DNA from 2 places in the Ligilactobacillus animalis genome. Region 1 is predicted to be linked to the other one. Evidence: predicted binding sites of a transcription regulator. Region 1 holds the regulator's gene; the other holds the start of a gene.

Region 1 (11,000 bases):
AAACACCTAGCTAAAGCGATCTTTTGCCATTGGCCCCTAGAAAGTTCAGTTCCATGATCGAACTCTTTGCTTAAATTTTGTTGCAGATCTGCTTCTAATATAGTTAGCCCAACACGCGCTAAACAGGCTTTTATCTTAGAAATCGGACCTTTTTTTAACACCGAAACATTAGTGACCACACTCAACTTAAAACGACTAAAATCCTGAAAAGCTGCACTGAGATATTTGCGATAGCTTGCACACCGATACATAGATAACGGCGTCTCATCCAATAGGATCTGACCTTTACTTGAATCATAGTAACGCAACAAGAGTTTCACTAAAGTTGATTTTCCGGAACCATTTTCACCGACGATTGCGATTTTTTCGCCTGCATTGAACTCCAAATTCAGGTCATATAATACTTCCACCTTCGAAAAAGGATACATAAACGAAACGTGCTCCAACTTGAGTTTTTTAAAATCACCTTTAAATTCTAAAGTCCCATCGGTTTGCTTTTCCTTGAATTCTAAAAAGCGCTGATATTTTTTGACCCAGAGCAACGAATCATATAACAAACTCGAGTCTTCGACCAAGCGCGTCATCCCTTCAACTAGATAAGCGATCACCGAGATATACATCAATAAGGCACCGATCCCCAGGAGTTTTTTGCTGAACTTGTCCGATAAACCACCAAAAGCCACCAGCGCTGACTGCCACTGTCATACTTAAAAAGACTAAAGCTAAAAACATCTGCTTTCGCCGGATCTGGTCAACATTTTTTTGTGATAAGTTAAATAATTTCAGATAACGTGTGATCACCGCTGAAAACATATCGAATAAACGAACTTCCTTGGCATCATCTCGCGCCAACAATAACGAACTCAAGTAATTTAATTTACGGGCATACTTGCTTCGTGTCACCATCGTTTCAAAGGCTTCCTGTTGGATCCGATACGAAACGAGCGTCTGTGGCACCAAAACGCCCAATAAAAGTAATGCGAGCCACATATTATATTTTCCTAACAACCAAAACATCCCACTTATAGTCACCACTTCACGCAAGATCGCAACTCCAAAAACGATCAAATTCACCGGACGCCAACTTGCACCCTCGTTTAATACTTCTAGATCATCAAAAAAGTCACTATCATCAAACAGCTCTAAGGAATTTAGCTGTTGCGACTTGCGCATCAAGGAGAGTTTGATAAACCCGGTCAACTTGTCTGTCAGCATCCCTTGAAAATTAGTCCCTACGACCGGCAAAACCTGCGTCAAGACCGTTGCTAGCGTCCATAAGCAAAAGAAATATCCATATGACTGTTGCGCACTCAACTGATCGACCAAGCGTTGGCCAGCCTGTACTCCTAAAACTGGCGCTAAAGCCTCTAACGGCGTCAAGGCTACCACGACTACCGAGATCAACAAAGTGGCCTTAAAGAAGATCTTATACATCTGAAATAATAACTTGAAATAATCATAAACTCGGGTCATAAGTTTTCACCTCGTATTTTTTATAGTTAGAATAATAATATCTTGCTTTGAGAAAACTGGCTCAAATCATCTCATTTGGTCTAAAATCCAACAGATTTGGTACATAAATTCCTTTAAGGCGTAAATTTAGTTTTAAATATTTCAAAAATAAGATCAAATCTTTGATACTTTTTCCTAAGAGGCATAAGATATAGACGGAGGTCTTTAAAATGAAATTAAATCACGGACTAATGCTTGGTCTCGCCTGCTTGAGCTTGGGGTTGGCGGGGACCGTTACCTATCAAGCAACAACTGATACCATCCAAGCTAACACAGTATCCACTAAAAACTTTAAACAGGTCAAACTCGGCATGAACAAGCGCCAAGTGATCGATACGCTGGGCAAACCGGCTCATGACAAATATGAAGCTAATGTTTGGACTTATCCGGTAAAAGATAAGCAAGTCTTGACCTTGATCTTTAAAAAAGACACTTTAGAAAATGTCAGCGATCATACCTTGATCAGCTCTAAAAATAGTGTTGCTAAAAAGGCGTCAGCTAAAACAAAACGCCAAAATATCAACACCGCTTTTAGTGATTATTTCAAACAAGCCCATGAATACGCCAAAGCTGGGCAAACAGAATTTTCTTGGAGCACGATGATCCAAAAAGTTACTTTTGATGGTGATGATGAGATCAAAGTCAGCACGGTGGATGGTTTTAACGACACACCCGCTACTGAAAAAAATATGATCGCTAAAAAGATCGCTGAACTCAGCAAGTCATTTCTACATCGTTACAACAAAAAAGACTTTGACCTAGAATTCTACGAAAATAAACACGAAGTCGGTAGCAATAAAAATGATTCTTTGACTAAATTCGAATGGAAAAACAATAACTAGTAAAAAGCCTGACCTTGATCATTTGATCAAAGCCAGGCTTTTTCTAGTTATGCTTAGTCTTCTTTACGGCTGTAAGTTTCAATGTCATGCAAGATAAGGTTTCTGAATTCATCTTGAGTCATTGTTTCAGTCTTTTCACTACCGTATTTACGAACAGTTACAGTGCCGTCAGCTACTTCTTGGTCACCAACAACTAAAGTATATGGTGTCTTCATCACTTGTGCTTGACGGATCTTGTAACCCATCTTTTCATTTCGGTCATCGATGCTTACACGGATCTGGTGTGCACCCAATTTTGAGATCAATTGACGCGCATAATCCAAGTGAAGTTCATTCTTAACTGGAATGATCTCAACTTGCTTTGGAGCTAACCAAGTTGGGAAAGCACCTTTGTACATTTCTGTCAAGTAAGCTGTGAAACGTTCCATCGTTGATACGATACCACGGTGGATCATAACTGGACGGTGTTCTTCACCATCAGCCCCTGTGTACTTGAGGTCGAAACGTTCTGGTAACAAGAAGTCCAATTGGATCGTGGAAAGTGTTTCTTCCCCACCAAGAGCTGTCTTAGTTTGAACGTCTAATTTAGGACCGTAGAAAGCAGCTTCGCCTTCAGCTTCAAAGTAATCTAAGCCAAGATCATCCATAGCTGCTTTGAGCATGCGTTGGGATTTTTCCCACATTTCATCATCATCGTAGTACTTATGTGTGTTTTCAGGATCACGGTAGCTCAAACGGAAACGGTAGTCCTTGATGTCAAAGTCATTGTAAACATCGACCATCAATTGAAGTGTCCGCTTGAATTCTTCTTCGATCTGATCTGGCGCTACGAAAGTATGACCATCATTCAATGTCATTTCACGTACCCGAGAAAGACCTGTCAAAGCACCGGATTTTTCGTAACGGTGCATCATCCCAAGTTCAGCGATACGCAATGGAAGATCACGGTATGAACGGATATGGTGGTTGTAAACTTGAATGTGGGATGGGCAGTTCATCGGACGCAATTCAAGTAATTCACCATCACCCATATCCATTGGTGGGAACATGTCTTCGCGATAGTGATCCCAGTGACCTGATTGTTTGTAAAGATCAACGTTAGCTAAAATTGGTGTGTAAACATGTTCGTAGCCACGAGCAACTTCTTTGTCGATGATATAGCGTTCGATCGTCCGACGGATCGTTGCCCCATTTGGCATCCAGTATGGGAGACCAGCCCCAACTTTAGGATCAACAAAGAAGAGGTCTAAATTGTTACCGATCACACGGTGGTCACGTTCACGTGCTTCTTGACGACGTTGTAATTCAGCCTCAAGGTCTTTTTGCTTGTAAAAGGCTGTTCCGTAGATACGTTGTAACATTGGGTTGCTTGAAGCACCTTTCCAGTAAGCACCAGCCACTGAAAGCAATTGGAACACTTTGATCGCACCAGTTGAAGCTAATTGTGGTCCAAATGAGAAATCATTGAAATCACCTAACTTGTGAGCTACGACTTTACCTGCGTTATCGGCAGCGATCTCTTTGACTAATTCAGTTTGGTATTGATCACCGGCAACTAATTGCAAAGCTTCTTCTTCCGTATATTCAACACGTTCGATCGGTAAGTTTTGCTTGATGATCTCTTGCATCTTTTGTTCGATCTTTTCAAAATCAGCTTCGGCCACTTGACCAGCTGCATTGTCTGTATCAAAGAAGAAGCCATGTTCTAAAGCTTCACCTTGACCAAACTTCATTTCTGGATAAAGGCTATGCAAAGCACTAGCTAAAACATTAGCTGCTGTTTGCCATAACACGTTCATCCCTTCATCAGAATCTTTAGTGATGATCTCGATCGTACCATCTTCATTTAAAGGTTCGTTGTAATCCACTAATTTACCGTTAAATTTACCTGCAACAGACTTCTTAGCTAAGCTGATACTGATAGACTTTGCGATATCTTGTGTTGTTGTTCCAGCTGCAAATTGTTTTACAGCACCATCTGGAAACTTAACATTGATCTCTGACATTATATGTTCCTCCTTGATTTTTACCAAGACATAAAAGACGCCCCTAGTGCTACATTTAACACTAGGGGCGTCTTTAACGCGGTTCCACCCAATTTCAAGGTCAGTTGACCCTCTCTTGATCGTCGATAACGGAAACGAGCCGTCCTACCTTTGCAGTAGGCTATCGTGATAAAAGTGGTAAGCTCCTCTTTAAGAGACTTGCAGTCAAAGGCCTCTTTCCCTGAATTGATTTGCCGTTTGTCTTTTACTTAATGTAATTTCTATTTAAGCACGAAACTTCTTTAATTTCAAGTCATTATTCCGGATTTCGGCGATTTTTTCCTACAACATGATACTCATCAGCCAAAAATTTGATCCGTTCCATGATGCGTTTGGCCTTCAAAGGCTCTGCTTCGCCCCGGTTGTTGACAGTCAAATATTGTTGCTCTAGTTGTTCTAACGAAAGATTCGAGCTAAAAAATGTCGGTAATTCTTCTTGCATCCGATATTGCAAAATAACACCTAAAACATCATCTCTAAGCCAGCTACTCAAAGAATCAGCTCCGATATCATCAATCATCAAAACTTGAGCTTTTTTCAAATTATCGATATATTCATTTGTCTGATTTTTACCAATCGAGCCCTTGATCTCAACCGCAAATGATGGAAAATGCACCAGTGTCGTCTGGTAACCTCGCTTAGCTAGATCATTAGCGATCGCCGCCAAAAGATAGGTCTTACCGACTCCAAAACTGCCTTCGAGGTATAATCCCTTATGAAAATCTTTTGGTGCTTTGGTATAACTAGTGATAAAAGATAGCGCCGCTTTTAAAGCTTCCATCCGCTCATCACTACGCTCGTAATCTTTTAATTGCGCCCGACGAACACTACGCGGTAAATTGATCGTCTTGACACGAGCTTCTAGGGCTTTTTGTTCACGTTTAGCTTTTAATTCTGCGGTCGGCACATACACGACTTCGATCCGATGATTGCTGATCGCAAGTGTCGGTAGGTATCCGGGTGCAAAGGTCTGTTTTCCTTGAGCTAGCTGTTTTTTTAGCGTTACGAATTCATATAACTTGCTGGCACTTTTCATCACATCAGCTTCCGTCAGGACTTGACTGTTTTCCGCTAAAAAAGTCCGCACTTCATCATCTTGTAAGATCTCAGCGATCAGTTCTTGATAACGCTGGTTCCAATTGTTTTTTTGCATCCGCTCCGTCAAGTTTTTCCCTAGATCTTCCATCCTAGCCACCTGCCTTTCTATTCACTTTGTTCCAATTGAGCTAACAATTCATCGATCTCAGCATTCAAGGCCTGTTTATCCTCTTTAGCCGGTTTAGATACAGCTTTATTTTCTTTTGTCTTAGCCCAGTCCGGCAAAGTCTCTTTTTGCACGACTTGTTGCTTACGCCCATAATATTGCTTTTGTTTCTGCTTTTCTCGTGCTTTTTGGTTAGCCTCGCGCATATAAAGCATGGCTTCTTCTGGGGTCTGGATCTTCTTTTCAGCCAACTTAGCTGCAGCTTTGGTAAAGCGATTAGCGACTTTATCTTCCAGCATCGTATTATTTTGCGCGATCAAATAATAGTGCAGGAGCACATTGATCACCGCATTAGGTAAAACTTGCTTTTCAACTAGATTTTTGACCGTATAACGCTCTAAATTCGTCACAAAACTGTGCTTTTGCCGTTTGAGTTCTTCGATGAATTCCAAAGGTAGATATTGTTTTGAAACGGCGATCAGCGCTAGATCAGTTTGCGTCAATTCCGCACTCACCGCCGGATCAACTGGTTCAGTCACTTTCGACTCTTTAGGTGTTATCTCTTTGAATTGCCGATCAAATTGCTGTGTGGCTAATTTTTTGACGAGCTCAAGATCGACTTTATCATCTTTGACATTTAGTGCTTGTTCGAGCAATTTGACGAGTTCTAGTTCATCTAGACCATACAACAAAGAGATCGACTTTAAGGTCTCAAGTGAACGGCTGATCTCAGTTGCGGGTACAAAAGATCGGGCTAAAAGCTCTTTTAAATATTCTACATCCAGATCGACTTCGACTGAATCGACGAGATTTTTAGTCGGTTTAGGTATCGCTTTTACCTGTGAATTTTTGAGTAATGCATCTTTTTTCACCGTAAAAACATCTAGTAGCGACTTGGTGATCTCTTTGGCATTAGCATACGTGAGATCTGGTTTGACAAATTCTTGTTTTAACTCATCATATTGGGTCTGTCCCAATGAATCGGCTAAAAGCATGCTCAAGAGATCATCTTTAAAGAAAGCCTCAGCACTCAAAGGAGCTTGTAACTCATAGATAAACACTTGACCAAGTTCATCTTTTTGCACGAATGTCTTCAATAACCCGAGGGCCTCTAATCTGATCCGCGCTTCGTAAAAGTCGCGCAAACCTAAACTCAAAATATCCAATAACTCTTTATGCATCCGGCGGGCTAACAGGTCTGGTGTTTGAGCCACTTTAGTCGCTAATAGTGAATAAACACCATAAGCATTGACCCCCATCAACGGTTGGTAGAGCTTTAAAATGACTTTGAACTCTGTCGAACCGATATGGGCTTTAGTATTGACGACGTAACCATCCTTAGGCGACATCTGCCTTAATCCTTCACTCATCGCCTAACATCCCCCAACTACTTATTTTTTTCGTTGTCACGTGCCATCAAGTCTTGCAATTCCTTCGCAAAAGATGCCATATCTTTAAATTCACGATAGACGCTCGCAAATCTGATATAGGCGATATCATCGACATTTGCTAAGATCTCCATCACATATTCACCGATCAATTGACTCGAAACTTCATTCCCGCCGACTGCCCGGATCTTTGTTTCGACTTGATCGACGATATTTTGGATCTCATCCATCGCGACGGGCCGTTTTTCAGCCGCTCGCATGACACCCCGCAAGACTTTTTCACGATTAAATTCTTCTCTAGCACCATTTTTCTTAATAACTAAGAGTGGCGCTGCTTCTACTCTTTCAAATGTAGTAAAACGGAAACCACAATTTTCACATTCCCGCCGGCGCCGAATGGCATGTCCATTGTCGGCGGGACGGCTATCCACTACACGTGATCCATTTTGATGACAATTTGGACACTTCATAATCTTTACCTCGCTGCCTAATTTTCGATTAAATTATTTATCTTTAGCCATTTTATCACTTGCGCTTGCGTTTCTTCAACTGTTCCCGAACTATCTACTGTAATTGTGGCCAAATTTCGCCTTTTTTCAGCCGACATCTGACTAGCGATCCGCTCAAGTGCCGCCTCCTCACTCAAATGATCGCGTTCTATGATCCGTTTTAGCTGAAGTGCTTTAGGAACTTCAACATTGATAACTGCATCACAATGATCTGCATAACCATTTTCAAATAATAAGGCAGCATCGATCACAACTACTTTATCGCCCTTTTGCTCAGCTAAAGCTAGCTGTTTTTCATATTCAGCTCTGATCAATGGCTGCATGATCTGGTTTAATTGAGCTAATTTCTTAGGATCATTGAAGACGATCTTGCCGAGTTTAGCCCGATCTAAAGTCTGATCAGCTTGGATGATCTGAGATCCAAATGTTTTTTTTAATTTAGCTAAACCAAGGGTCGCTGGTTCAACGACTTGGCGGGCGATCACATCAGCATCGAGGATCTTAAAATCTAATGTTTGTAAAAAATTACTGATCGTCGTTTTGCCCATCCCGATCCCACCAGTCAAGCCTAGAATATATGTCATTTTACCACCTGCTGACAATGCGGACAAAAATGCGTGCCCCGTTGTCCCACTACGATCTTTTGGATCTTTGTTCCACAACGTTTACATGGCTCATCGGTCCGGCCATAAACATCTAGTTCGAACTGAAAAGCGCCTGTTTTTTGGAAAGCATCCGTGTAACTTCTGATCGTTGTGCCACCTGCTTTGATCGCCTTAGCTAATTCAGTGATGATATTATCATGCAGTATCGTTGCTTGGTCTAAAGTCAATTTTTGACATGACGTCTCAGGATGGATCTTACTTTGCCACAACACCTCATCAACATAGATATTACCTAGACCCGTGACCAAGGTCTGGTCGAGTAAGGCGGTCTTGATATTTTTCTTCTTTTTTTGTAGCTTTTGATAAAAGTCAGCCACTTTAAAAGTTTCAGCCACTGGCTCTGGTCCTAATTTGGCTAACCCAGGCAATTTTTCTTCACTACCCGTTTGAACTAATTGCATTCGCCCAAATTTACGGACATCGTTATAGCGCAATTGCCGGCCATCGGCTAGATCAAAGATGACATGCGTATGTTTATCGACTGGATCAGTCGCTTCTTTGACATAAAACTTACCCTCCATGCGCAAATGGGAGACAACGGTAAGGCCATTTGTAAACCTAAAGAGCAAATACTTGCCCCGACGTTCGATCTTTTCAAGTGTTTGCTCTGTTAATTTAGCTTTAAAATCGTCAGCATCACCAACGATCATCTTAGGATATAAAACTTCGACTCGCGCGATCTTTTGACCTAAAACTAATTTTTGCAAACCGCGACGGACAGTTTCTACTTCTGGTAACTCTGGCATTTTTTCACCTCATCTTATACTATTTAGTCTCAAACCACGTCTTACCACTAGCGCTTTCGACCTTTAATGGGACCGACAGCTCAACAGCTGAATCCATGATCTTTGGCACTAACTCTTTTAATTTAGGGATCTCTGCTTTCGGTGCTTCAAAGATCAACTCATCGTGCACTTGTAACAACATTTTGGCTTCTAAGCCCGCATCTTTTAAGGCTTGTTGCATATTGATCATTGCAACTTTGATGATATCAGCTGCACTCCCTTGGATCGGAGTATTCATCGCTGTCCGTTCCGCAAATGAGCGCAAGTTGTAATTTTTGCTCTTGATATCTGGCAAGTACCGTCGGCGATGGAAAAGTGTTTCAACGTAGCCTTTTTGACGCGCACTCTCAATGATATCTTGCATGTATTGATGGACTCCAGGAAATGAAGCTAGATACGTCTCCATAAATTCTTTGGCTTGTTTACGCGTACTTCCGATGCTTTGAGCCAAACCAAAATCACTGATCCCATAAACGATCCCAAAGTTGACCGCTTTAGCTTGCCGACGCATGTTAGCCGTAACTTCACTTGGATCATCTAGTCCAAAAATACGCATCGCAGTATTAGCATGAATATCAAAATCATCCTTGAAAGCTTGTTGCATATGCGGATCCTTTGAAATATGGGCTAAGACCCGTAACTCGATCTGCGAATAGTCAGAAGCAAAGATCTCCCAATCTGGATGACTTGGTACAAAAGCTTGCCGGATCTTACGGCCCTCTTCTAACCGGACCGGGATATTTTGCAAGTTAGGATCGACTGACGATAAACGTCCGGTTGCCGTCAAAGTTTGGGTATACCGCGTGTGGACCTTACCATCAGCTGCGATAACTTTCAATAGGCCTTCAACATAGGTCGATTGTAATTTAGCTAATTGGCGGTAAGCTAAAATATTATCGATGATCGGTGACATCCCACGTAATTTTTCTAAGACATCGACAGCTGTTGAGTAGCCCGTTTTAGTCTTTTTGACGACTGGTAATTTTAATTTTTCAAACAAGATCACCCCAAGTTGCTTAGGTGAATTGATGTTGAATTTCTCACCCGCTTCGTTATAGATCTGTTGTTCTAACTCACTCAAGCGTTCCTTAAATTCACTTTGCATGATATCTAAACGTTCACGGTCGACTTTGATCCCGGAGATCTCCATCTGTGCTAAAACTAATGAAAGTGGACGTTCGATCTCAAAATAAAGATCTTCTTGCTCATTTTCAGCTAGTTCTTTCATCAACTTATCTTCTAGGTCTGAGATGGCCTTGAGTTTATGTGCTAAATGTTCAAAGTATAGCGCATCATCAGCTGGAACTTTGCGCTTAGCCCCTTTTCCATAGACTTCTTCATCGGTCTCAACATCAAAGTAATCATGTCGCTTGGCTAAATTACCTAGATCATTGCTGTTATCACTTGTATTTAACAAATATGAGACTAAAAGTAAGTCAAAATTGATATTTTTTAGTTCGATACCTAAGCGTTCTAAGGCTACATAGGTCTGTTTGCCATCAAAAACATCAACTTCGAGCGCAGGATCTTCCAATAATTGCTTTAGCTTAGGTAATTTCAAAAGCTCAACATCTCTAGCTGCATAATATCGGTCATCGATCTTAAGTCCAAAGCCCCAAAAGTCAGCTGTATGATAATTATCATTACTTAGTTCAAGGTAAAAGCTGATATCTGAATCTTTATCATAGTCCAGCTTTTCGACCTTAGCAGCATCCAAAGGTTCGACCTTTAATTTACTCAAAGTAGGCTCTGCACTGACATCGGCGGTTGAACTAGCTTGTAATTGAGCGATAAAACTCTTAAAATCCATCTCTTCAAAGAACTTGAGCAGATCTTCTTTTTTAGCTCCTGGCCACGCTGTCTGAGCTAAAGTTAGGTCTACTGGAGCATCTTTTCTGATCGTCGCCAGATCTTTACATTGAAATGCGATCTCTTTATCATTGATCAAGTTTTCCTTTAACTTAGACTTTTTCATCGCTTCAATGTTTTCATAGATCCCTTCGATCGTATCGTATTGTTTTAAAAGCTTGAGCGCGGTCTTTTCACCGAC
Region 2 (11,000 bases), 860 kb from region 1:
AACCAAGCGCACAAGCTGATGGTCCAAGTGTTTCTGATACACTGCAAGAAGAGTTAGAAAAAAATGCGATCTATAGCCCTGGTGACCCAACTGCTAAACAAACCTATTCTGGTAAAGCTTGGCTGGATACGAGCCGTGATGGTTTGGATGGTATGGGGAAAGATTCGACCCCAATGGCGGGCGTTAAGGTTTATTTGCAGTGGGTAAATGGTAATGGTTATGTATCTAAGATCTATTACACCACGACTAATGCTGATGGGACCTTTGCGATCGATCTTTCTGATCCAAATGGGCTAGAAAAAGCTAAGTTCGTACTTGCAGGTGATGCAAAATTTTCGATCAGAACATGGGTCCAAAATCCAGATCCTAAAAAATACAGTATCATCCAAGCTGGAGATAAGATCTATGGGTTCCATACCCGGACTAACCGTAAGAATGAATCCTGGGACTTCACCGCTGGGATCAACCGGATCGTTAACTCAATGGTCATCTTCCAAGAAAAGATGGGCTTAGAAGATTGGCTCGTTAAACCAGAAGATCAGTGGGAAACTCCACCAAATGCTGATGGTAGTTGGCCGGATCGTGGTTTATCTGGGGCAGTTACCGGTTGGGTCTGGTATGAAAGTGGTGATGCAGCTGGTACTTTAGCTAACCAATGGATCAATGACAGTAATGACGTCAAAGCAACTGGGACTAAAGTTGTTGCCTCATACTTGAATGATGAAGTGACCATTTTGATCGATAACTGGGCTACTTCCTACAAAGGCTACTCACTTGATGATATGAAAGCTGCGCAAGCTGAGATCATTGCCAAATACCAAGAAGAACATGGGGTAGGTTCGCATATTGCCGAATCTGTTGTCGGAACTGCTGACGCTAATGGTAGATACTATATTCCATTTAGAGGTCTGTATGGTGCTAGTGCAACGACAAAAGGTCTTGCAGTTGGTGAAGATAAGTGGCATACCTTGGTTTCTGATGCCGATGTCAATAATAGCAATATTACGTTGTGGAACGGAACTGCTCTCGGGCCATTGCGTCACATCAATGCGAAGTATATATATGTTATGCCATTGATCGATAACTACAACATTTGGAATGATGCCTTTACGAATAACATGTTCCAAGATGCAAGTAGTTACTTGACCTCAGTGGGGACGACGCAAAACTACGGTTCGGTCAACTTTGCTTTATTGACTCCACAACCAATGATCGACATTTTAGATTATAATACCGGAGATGATCATGGATTTGCAGGTGACAAAGTTGAGTCAGTCGTAGGTGGTTTATTCCCATCTCGTGAATATCAAGTCCAATGGTTCAAAGATGGTGTTGCTTATGGTTCAGCTCAAACGATCACTTCTAGTACAGATGGGACCTACAAGCCAGATATCTTTACGGTACCTGATGATATCAAAGGTGATACCGACTTTACGGTCGCGATCTTTGAACAAGGTGAAAATACTAAGAGCTTAGACAATGCTTTAGCCTTAGATTCCTTTATCGCAAGCGTACCTGTGGCCGATTCTTATGTTCCAGTATATAAAGAAGTAGCTGGTACGATCGGTCAAGATACGGCACCAGTGACACCAACGTTTACTGATGCGACAGGTCAAGCTACAACAGCGCCAACGGGTACGAAATTTACACCAGCAGCTGATGCGGATATCCCAGCTGACATTAAAGCTACTGTGCCAGCCAATGCCAAGGTGCTCGATCCGGCAGATGTTACGATCGATGAAGCTACCGGTGCAGTTACGGTTAAAGGTACTGCTTTGACAGGTAAAGGTACCTATGTCACACCAGTTCAAGTGACCTATCCAGATGGTTCTAAGGACTTTGTTTATGTCACTGTTAATGTAGCAAATGATGCAGCTACGACCTTTGAAGCAACTGGTGGCGAATTGACCAAAGACTTTGGCCAAACGCCAACACCAGAAGAGATCTTGGGCAAGGTAACGACCAACTATCCAGATACGCTAAATGAACAACCAACAATGGCAATCAAAGAAGGTACGACCTTGCCAGATGGACAAACTCCTGGTGACTTTGATATCCCGGTAGTTGTGACCTATCCGGATGGTTCAACTGATGAAGTGACTGTTAAAGTAACGATCAAGGCGCCGATCGCTGATGATTATGATGTAACTGGTGGACAATTGGATAAGGAACTTGGCAGTCCAACCACGGCTGATGAAGTGATCGGTAAAGTGACCTTCACTGAAGCCGGTAAGACTGAGCCGATCGCAACTCCAGCCGGAGCAACGATCACAGTAGACGATCCGGCTAGCCTCCCAGATGGCAATACAGCTGGTGTCTATGATGTTCCAGTAACGGTAACGTATCCAGATGGCACAACCGACAAGACAAGCGTCAAAGTCGTAGTAGGTAACGTGATCCCGATCACTGATCCGACCCAATCGACCCCAGAAGGCTATGTTCGTGTGACCTTTGATCAAGGTGCAAACGGGACTTTTGTCGCTGATGCTAAGACGATGTTTGATGTTAAAGTTGGAACGGCAATGACAGAAGGGCCAGTGCCGACTGTAACGCCAGAAGCTGATCACTTGCATACTGGCTGGAGTCCAGAATTAGCCGAGACTGTTACAGATGCAGCTAATTATGTGGCCCAATACAAGATCAAAGACAATGTTCAATATGTTGTTGAAGGTGGTACCATCAACAAGGCCTTTGGTGATCCAACGACAGCTGATGAAGTGATCGGTGCCGTGATCACAGGTTACCCAACAGATCAAACGCCACAGCCAACGATCACCGTGGACGATCCATCTAAATTGCCAAATGGTACCGAAGCTGGTGAATTTGATATCCCTGTAACGGTGACCTTGCCAGATGGCACGACCTCAACCACAACGGTCAAAGTTATCGTAATGGATAAGGTCATCGATCGGACAAATGATCCAAATGCGCCGACCCCAGAAGGTTATGTCAGAGTAACCTTTGATGCAGGCACTGATGGTAAATTTGCTGACGGCGCAAGCTACATCTTTGATGTCAAAGAAGGTACAAGCATCGGTGAAGTTCAGATCCCAACAGTCATTGCTAACGAAGGGTTCGTTCAAAAAGACGGTGCTGAGGCTTGGAGTCCAGTCTTACCAGAAACCTTTACCACAGGTGGGACTTTTGTGGCTCAATACCGGACGGCAGCAAGTGATGCTGACAAGTATGACCCAATCTACAATTCGATCGAAAAACCAGCGGGTGAAGCAACGACTGAAGCTGATGTGATCGGGGCGGTTATCGTTCCTGATTTCCCAACGGATGGCGAACAACCAAAAGTAACGGTAGATGATCCAAGCAAGCTACCAGATGGCAATACGCCAGGTGTCTTTGATATCCCTGTAACAGTGACCTATCCAGATGGTTCGACCGATAACGGTACAGTTAAGGTAACTGTGCTAGACAAGATCATCGATCGGACAAATGATCCGGATGCTCCAACGCCAGCGGGTTATGTCAGAGTGACCTTTGATGCTGGTGCAAACGGTAAATTTGCTGATGGTGCAAGCTACATCTTTGATGTTCGTGAAGGCACGCCAGCAAGTGAAGTCACCGTTCCAACGATCGAACCAGCAGAAGGTTACGTTCAAGATGGTTGGGATCCAGTCTTGCCAGATACCTTTACTACAGGTGGAACTTTCGTAGCTCAATACAAAGTTGCAGCAACGGATGCTGATAAGTATGACCTAACTGGTAAAGACATCACAACGCCAGTAGGTAGTACCCCAGCAGCCGAAGACGGTATCGGTAATGTACCAGAACTTCCACCAGGTACAAAATTCGAATGGAAGACTCCAGTCGATACAACGACACCAGGTGATAAGGAAGGCACGATCGTAGTAACGTATCCAGATGGTTCTAGTGAAGAAGTGACCGTGAAAGTCACAGTAACAGAAAACCCAACAGATGCGGACAAGTACGAACCAACTGGTAAAGATATCACAACACTAGTAGGAGGCACTCCAGCAGCCGAAGATGGTATCGGTAATGTACCAGAACTTCCACCAGGCACGAAGTTTGAATGGAAGACCCCAGTCGATACAACAACGCCGGGCGATAAGGAAGGCACGATCGTAGTAACGTATCCAGATGGTTCTAGTGAAGAAGTGACCGTGAAAGTCACAGTAACAGAAAATCCAACGGATGCGGACAAGTACGAACCAACTGGTAAAGATATCACAACACCAGTAGGAGGCACTCCAGCAGCCGAAGATGGTATCGGTAATGTACCAGAACTTCCACCAGGTACAAAATTCGAATGGAAGACCCCAGTTGATACAACGACACCAGGTGATAAGGAAGGCACGATCATCGTGACCTACCCAGATGGCTCAACTGATGAGATCACAGTGAAGATCACGGTCACAGATAACAAGACTGATGCCGATAAGAACGAACCAATCACTAAACAGATCGAGGTCGTTCAAGGGCAAGTGCCAGATGCTAAAGATGCGATCGCAAACTTAGGCGATCTCCCAGCTGGTACTAAAGTCGAATGGGTCGAAACGCCAGATACTTCTAAAGTTGGTACGTTCAAAGCGTTAGTCAAAGTAACGTATCCAGATGGCTCTGTTGACATCGTTGAAACAACGATCACTGTCAAAGCCAAAGCAACTGCTGGTGGACAAACGCCAGGTACTCCAAGTCAAAAACCGGAGGCACCAGCTACGACCTCAACAACTAACAAGCAAACACCACCAAGTGCAGCTAAGACTGAGTTACCACAAACGGGTGATTCAGACGATCAAAAGGCTAAAGCCCTTGGAGCAGCTTTAGCTGGCTTGGCAGGACTTGCAGGTTTAGGTGCTTTGAAGAGCAAGAAGAAACGTGAAGAAGAATAAGCGTTGATCCGTTAGCTGAGACTTACTCAGCCTAAAAGAGGCAGGCTATTTCAAGTAATTGAAATATGCCTGCCTCTTTTGTGTGCAAAAAATAAGACCTTGAGTCGTTTCAAGGCCTTAGATCATTATTTCAAATTTTCCTCAGTGGAGCGAGCCACTAACACATCACATTTAGCTGTTCGAGTCACATGCGAAGCAACAGAACCAGTTACGATGCGGTGTAAGAAACTCTTACCGGTCGAACCAACGATGATCATGTCAATGTTGTATTCGGGTTGGAAATCTTCGGTGATCACGATCTTGGGATTACCAAAACGAATGTGGACATTGATCTGATCGGTCTTAAAACCATGCTTTTCAATGAGTTCTTCACGTAATTTGAGCAAATATGCTTCGTTTTCTTGTTCGATCCGATATATCTGTTCCCCATCTAAAGCGATCCCGGCGCCACCGTATTCGAGTGAATTGAGATCCAAGACACGTAAAATATCTAAATGAGCCTCATTTCTTTTAGTTACATCGATCGCAGTTTCTAACGCTATATCAGAACCCTTAGAACCATCGATCGCTACTAATACACGCTTATAATTAAGTGCCATCATGCATCACCTTACCTTTATCTCTTTATTTAATGATACTCCCTTGGCTTAAAAATCTGCAAGCGATATCCCTTACTTGAGTGGGGTCAATCCACTGATCATTTCCCACAGACAGATAGCGAGCAAAAGGCAGAAGGGTAAGTTGAAAATAGCGGCTTTTATGACGGTGAGATCGACTGGGGCGAGTAGTTTGTGTTGGCGCATTTTAAACTTACGCCAGAGGTAATAGAGCCCTAATAGCGCCAGTCCGCCCATAATGATGATGTTTATGACTGTAGCTATATTTTCCGGGAAAAGTCCCAAAAAGCAGTCCATCACGTCAGCTAAGATCATATTATTGAAGATGTGGACGTAGATCGCATATTTCAAACCGTATACAACAGCGACATACCCTAAAAGGATGCCTAAAATGAAGGCGAAAGGTGTCTGGACGATATTGCCATGGTAGATGCCAAATAAAAAGGCTGAAAAAATAATTGCAAAACGGGTGCCATAGCGTTTGAAGTTTTGCAGGAGAAAACCACGAAATAAGATCTCTTCTCCAAACGGGGCTAGAAATGACCCATAGATAAACATCGAGAGCGTTTCAGTAGCTCCAGTGGCACTTTCTTCTTGGCTTTGAGCACTCAGATGAAAGAAGTTTAAGAGCATCTCGATCAAGGCACTGTTGTAGCTGAAAATGATCTGTGTCAGCCCTAAAAAGCAGACCCATTGAAAAAATTCTTGCGCAGTTGGTTTGCGATAAACATCAAACAGGTGGCGTTGGGTCCTTTTATTTGTAGCGGCAAAAATAATGAACAATTCAGCAGCAACGTCAAAAAAGTACGGGATGCCAGTTTCATCGGGATTTTCTGGATTTAAGATGACAAGCGCTTCTAAAATAGCAATGTTAAATGCTATTAAGCAGGTAAGACCGACCCAAAGTGTTTTTCTGAGATCTTTACGTTCAGTTTTTTCCATATAACAAAACCTTTTTCCATAAAAAAATAGAGCTAAGAAAGTGCTCTCAGCTCTATTATTACCCAACTTCATTTAATAATTCAAGATGTTGTTTCTTTAGTTCATCAAGTTGTTCTTTACTGATCTTGTTTAGTTCGTAAAGCTTTTCTTCAACTTGTTCTAAGACGGCGATCCGATCAGCCACACTGCCAACAAAATCGTATTTGTCGCCATCGATGATCAAAAGGGGCGAAGAATCGTATTCTTCCATCCAAACAGCGTAATGACGTAAAAGACGTTGGTAGTATTCGACTAAGGAAGGATCACGTTCGACTAATTCGTAATCACGGCCGCGTTTTTCGATCCGTTTTAACATCGTATCATAGGACACTTTGATCGTGATCATCAAATCGGGTGACTTCTTATGGGAAGCAAATGGAAGTTCTTCCATCATGTTTGAAAGTAAGCTCTTGTAGATATCGTATTCGACTTCGGTTGCGTTGCCCATTTCGGTGTTCATCTTCATGAAGATCTCATCTTCGTAGATCGAGCGGTCCAAGATATTGTTGTCTTCTTGCATAGCAGCCTTGATCATCGCAAAACGGCGGTTTAAGAAGAATGTTTGTAAGAGGTAGGCATATGGGTTAGTGGCATCTTTATCGCCCGCAGCGCGCTTTTTAGCGGCGATCTCGTTACCTTTGTAGAAGATAGGTAAGACGGGATTGTCTTTGACCGGTTCATAATATGCTTTGGTGCCTAATTCTTGCGCTAAAATTTCGGTTAAACTCGACTTCCCAGAGCCGATGATTCCTGATAGTGTGATCAAAATGATTGAAGCATCCTTTCCTAATAATGTCTGGTTAGTGTTAAATTATTTAAGTACCTCTACAATCATACTCGGAAATCGATCAAAAATAAAGCTTATCTTGTGTTTTTTTAAAATTAACCACAACATGTTGTAGGAATGGAGACGCGTATCGTTTTAACAGTAATAACTTGCTTTTACTGATTTTGGTCACGTATACTGAAAATATACTTACTTTAGGAGGCCACAAAATGAAATCTGTATATCTTGCATCACCATTTTTTAGTCCAGCCCAAAAAGAACGGATCGCTAAAGTCAAAGAAGCATTGAGCAATAATAAAACGATCGATGCTCAAAATATTTTTATTCCCCATGAACATGAATATAAAGCAGCTGAATTTGGAAGCTTTGAGTGGCAAAAAGCTACTTTTGGCCTTGATACTAACCAAATCGATGCTAGCGATGTAGTCGTAGCGATCGTGGACTACAAATTAGAAGAGACCAAAGAAAACGAACCAGACTCAGGAACAGCCTTTGAGATCGGTTATGCTTATGCCACCAAGACGCCAGTGATCGTTGTGCAATTTGATCCTGAAAAAGAAGTCAACTTGATGATCGCCCAAGGCTTGACCGCATATTTTGATGTTACAAAAGAAGGTTTGGAAGCGTTGGAAGAATATAATTTTGACGAATTGATGCCAAAATTCTGCCCACGCCCTGTGATTTAAATAAATTTTGCTAACTCCTACTACGTGTAGGGGTTATTTTTTAGCTTATTACTTAAAAAAATAAAGTTTAAAAAAATATTTCACATTTGTGGCATTTTACACTTGTGAAGTATCACAAATGTGGTATAATTATTTTTGTGGAGGTGAGAACCAATGGAGATCGACATCAAAGGTTACCTACGTGAAAAGGAATTGACCATTTATGAGGTATCCAAGAGGTCGGGGTATGGTTATACGACCCTTCATAAATCGTTCAACAAGCAACAAACTCGGGCAACTTCCTTGAATTTGCGTGATCTTGATGCCTTAGCTAGGGCACAACATGCAACGATGTGGCAAGTTTTGCAAGAGCTCGAAGAAAACTATATGAATTGGAAGTAATGTAGTATTACGATTTATGATCTAAAAAGCTCCGGTTGGTCACTTGGGCTTTTTTCTGCAGGCGAGTGTTTTTGTTTGCAATGTAAAATTATAAGTTGTATATTACAAGCGTTATAAATTTAGAAAATTATTTAAGTAAAAAAGCGAGGGATTATTTATGGCTAGATATACAGATCCATTTGGAGACATGGACGACATTTTTAATCAATTATGGGGCAACAACGGCTTAAGCTCAGAAAGTAGTCGTTACATGATCAATGGTCATGAAGTTACACCTGAAGAATTCAGACAATATCGTCAAACAGGTCGCTTGCCAAATCAAGCACAACAACAAGCTGCTGCTCAAGCTCAACAAGCTGCAATGCAACAACAAGCTGGCCAACAAGAAGGTAGTGTTTTGCAAAAGCTTGGTCGCAATTTGACCCAAGATGCACGTGAAGGTAAGTTAGATCCAGTTATCGGACGTAAGAAAGAGATCCAAGAAGCAGCTGAGATCTTGGCTCGTCGGACAAAGAACAACCCTGTTTTAGTTGGGGATGCTGGTGTTGGTAAGACAGCTGTTGTTGAAGGCTTAGCCCAAGCCATCGTGAACGGCGATGTACCAGCTGCGATCAAGAATAAAGAGATCGTAAGTATTGATATCTCTTCACTTGAAGCTGGGACACAATATCGTGGTAGCTTTGAAGAAAACATCCAAAACTTGGTCAACGAAGTCAAAGAAGCTGGCAACATCATCTTGTTCTTTGATGAGATCCATCAAATTTTAGGTGCTGGTTCGACCGGTGGTGACAGTGGCTCGAAAGGTTTAGCTGATATTTTGAAACCTGCATTGTCGCGTGGTGAAATTTCAGTTATCGGTGCAACGACACAAGACGAATATCGTAACACTATTTTGAAGAATGCTGCTTTAGCACGGCGTTTCAATGAAGTTGTCGTTAACGAACCTACACCAGAAGACACCTTCAAGATCTTGGAAGGTATCCGTAAACTTTACGAAGACCACCACAATGTTGTCTTACCAGACGATGTTTTGAAGGCAGCCGTTGACTTATCAGTACAATATATCCCACAACGGACATTACCTGATAAGGCGATCGACTTAGTAGATATGACGGCCGCTCACTTAGCATCACAACACACAGTTACAGATGCTAAGCAGATCGAAGCTGAGATCAAGAAAGCTAAAGATGAACAACAAGCTGCTGCTGATAAAGAAGATTACGAAGAAGCTTTGAATGTTAAAGCTAAGATCGATGAATTAGAAGCAAAATTAAACAGCAATTCAGAAGCACAAAAAGTTACAGCAACCGTTGACGATGTAGCTCAATCCGTAGAACGTTTGACAGGTATTCCTGTATCTAAGATGGGTGCAAGCGACATCGAACGCTTACGCAATATCGAAAGCCGTTTGAAGGGCAAAGTTATCGGTCAAGACGAAGCAGTCGAAGCTGTTTCGCGCGCTATCCGTCGTAACCGTGCTGGCTTTGATGATGGCAACCGTCCAATTGGTTCCTTCTTATTCGTTGGGCCTACAGGTGTTGGTAAGACTGAATTAGCTAAACAATTAGCTTATGACATGTTTGGTAACAAAGATGCGATCATCCGCTTAGATATGTCTGAATACTCAGATCGGACAGCTGTTTCTAAGTTGATCGGGACAACAGCCGGTTATGTTGGTTATGATGACAACAGCAATACTTTGACTGAACGTGTTCGTCGTCAACCATATTCGATCGTCTTGTTAGATGAGATCGAAAAGGCTGATCCACAAGTTATCACCTTGTTATTACAAGTGCTTGATGATGGTCGTTTGACAGATGGTCAAGGTAACACAGTCAACTTCAAGAACACAGTGATCATCGCAACTTCAAACGCTGGCTTTGGTAACGAAGCTTTGACAGGCGATGAAGATAAAGACGAAGAGATCATGAAGAAGTTAGCTCCATACTTCAGACCTGAATTCTTGAACCGTTTCAACGCGGTCATCGAATTCTCACACTTGACCAAGGAAGACTTGCACCACATCGTTGACTTAATGTTAGCTGATGTAAACCACAACTTGGCTAAGAAGGGCTTAGACTTAGAAGTTTCTGAACCAGCTAAGGAATTCTTGATCGAACAAGGCTACGATGAAGCTATGGGTGCTCGTCCATTGCGTCGTGTCATCGAACAACAAATTCGTGATAAAGTAACTGACTTCTACTTGGATAACATTGATGTTAAGCATTTAGAAGCAGATATGAAAGATGGAGTCTTAGTTATCGCAGAACGTAAAGACGATGCTAAGAAAGAAGAACCTGAAACAGAAGCTAAAGACTAAAACTTCTCCTAAACAATGAAATAACACACACGAAGCAATCGTCAGTTCTTGGCGGTTGCTTTTTTTGTAGTGCGTAGCTTATGCTTGAGATGAGGGGGGATACTGATGCAGACTAAAATAGAATTTCGCAAACGACAATTAGAAAAATTAGCCAATAATACGCTCGAAACCAACGCTTCCGGAAGTAAGTTAGCAGAAAAATTATTTATGACAGACATTTGGCAACAAGCGCAGACGATCGGGCTGACGATGGCAGGTAAGATCGAAGTACCGACTGAAGTGATAAGCATTCAGGCTAAACGTGAAGGAAAAAAAGTTTTTTATCCGCGCACGCTGCCTAAGCGCCAGATGGTATTTTTACCAGCA

What was found. Region 1 encodes NrdR, which represses ribonucleotide reductase genes. Its sites were predicted from a motif close to ACACNATATATNGTGT; they were not measured.
Region 2: a site for NrdR is predicted at 7,347-7,362, ahead of GSR62_RS00385 (deoxynucleoside kinase). Genes of this name have one in related genera too.

Annotation. Positions count from the first base shown of each region.
Region 1 covers NZ_CP047141.1:1,128,098-1,139,097, forward strand. Annotated here, with positions in the region: partial or broken gene GSR62_RS05590 (ATP-binding cassette domain-containing protein) at 1-1,473, opposite strand, end outside; gene GSR62_RS05595 (outer membrane protein assembly factor BamE) at 1,683-2,354, shown strand; gene thrS (threonine--tRNA ligase) at 2,408-4,360, opposite strand; gene dnaI (primosomal protein DnaI) at 4,656-5,585, opposite strand; gene GSR62_RS05610 (replication initiation and membrane attachment family protein) at 5,603-6,973, opposite strand; gene nrdR (transcriptional regulator NrdR) at 6,991-7,461, opposite strand; gene coaE (dephospho-CoA kinase) at 7,479-8,084, opposite strand; gene mutM (DNA-formamidopyrimidine glycosylase) at 8,081-8,911, opposite strand; gene polA (DNA polymerase I) at 8,931-11,000, opposite strand, start outside.
Region 2 covers NZ_CP047141.1:85,677-96,676, forward strand. Annotated here, with positions in the region: gene GSR62_RS09485 (Rib/alpha-like domain-containing protein) at 1-4,862, shown strand, start outside; gene GSR62_RS00375 (universal stress protein) at 4,988-5,461, opposite strand; gene GSR62_RS00380 (CPBP family intramembrane glutamic endopeptidase) at 5,534-6,421, opposite strand; gene GSR62_RS00385 (deoxynucleoside kinase) at 6,480-7,226, opposite strand; gene GSR62_RS00390 (nucleoside 2-deoxyribosyltransferase) at 7,457-7,933, shown strand; gene GSR62_RS00395 (hypothetical protein) at 8,087-8,314, shown strand; gene GSR62_RS00400 (ATP-dependent Clp protease ATP-binding subunit) at 8,472-10,634, shown strand; gene GSR62_RS00405 (5-formyltetrahydrofolate cyclo-ligase) at 10,740-11,000, shown strand, end outside.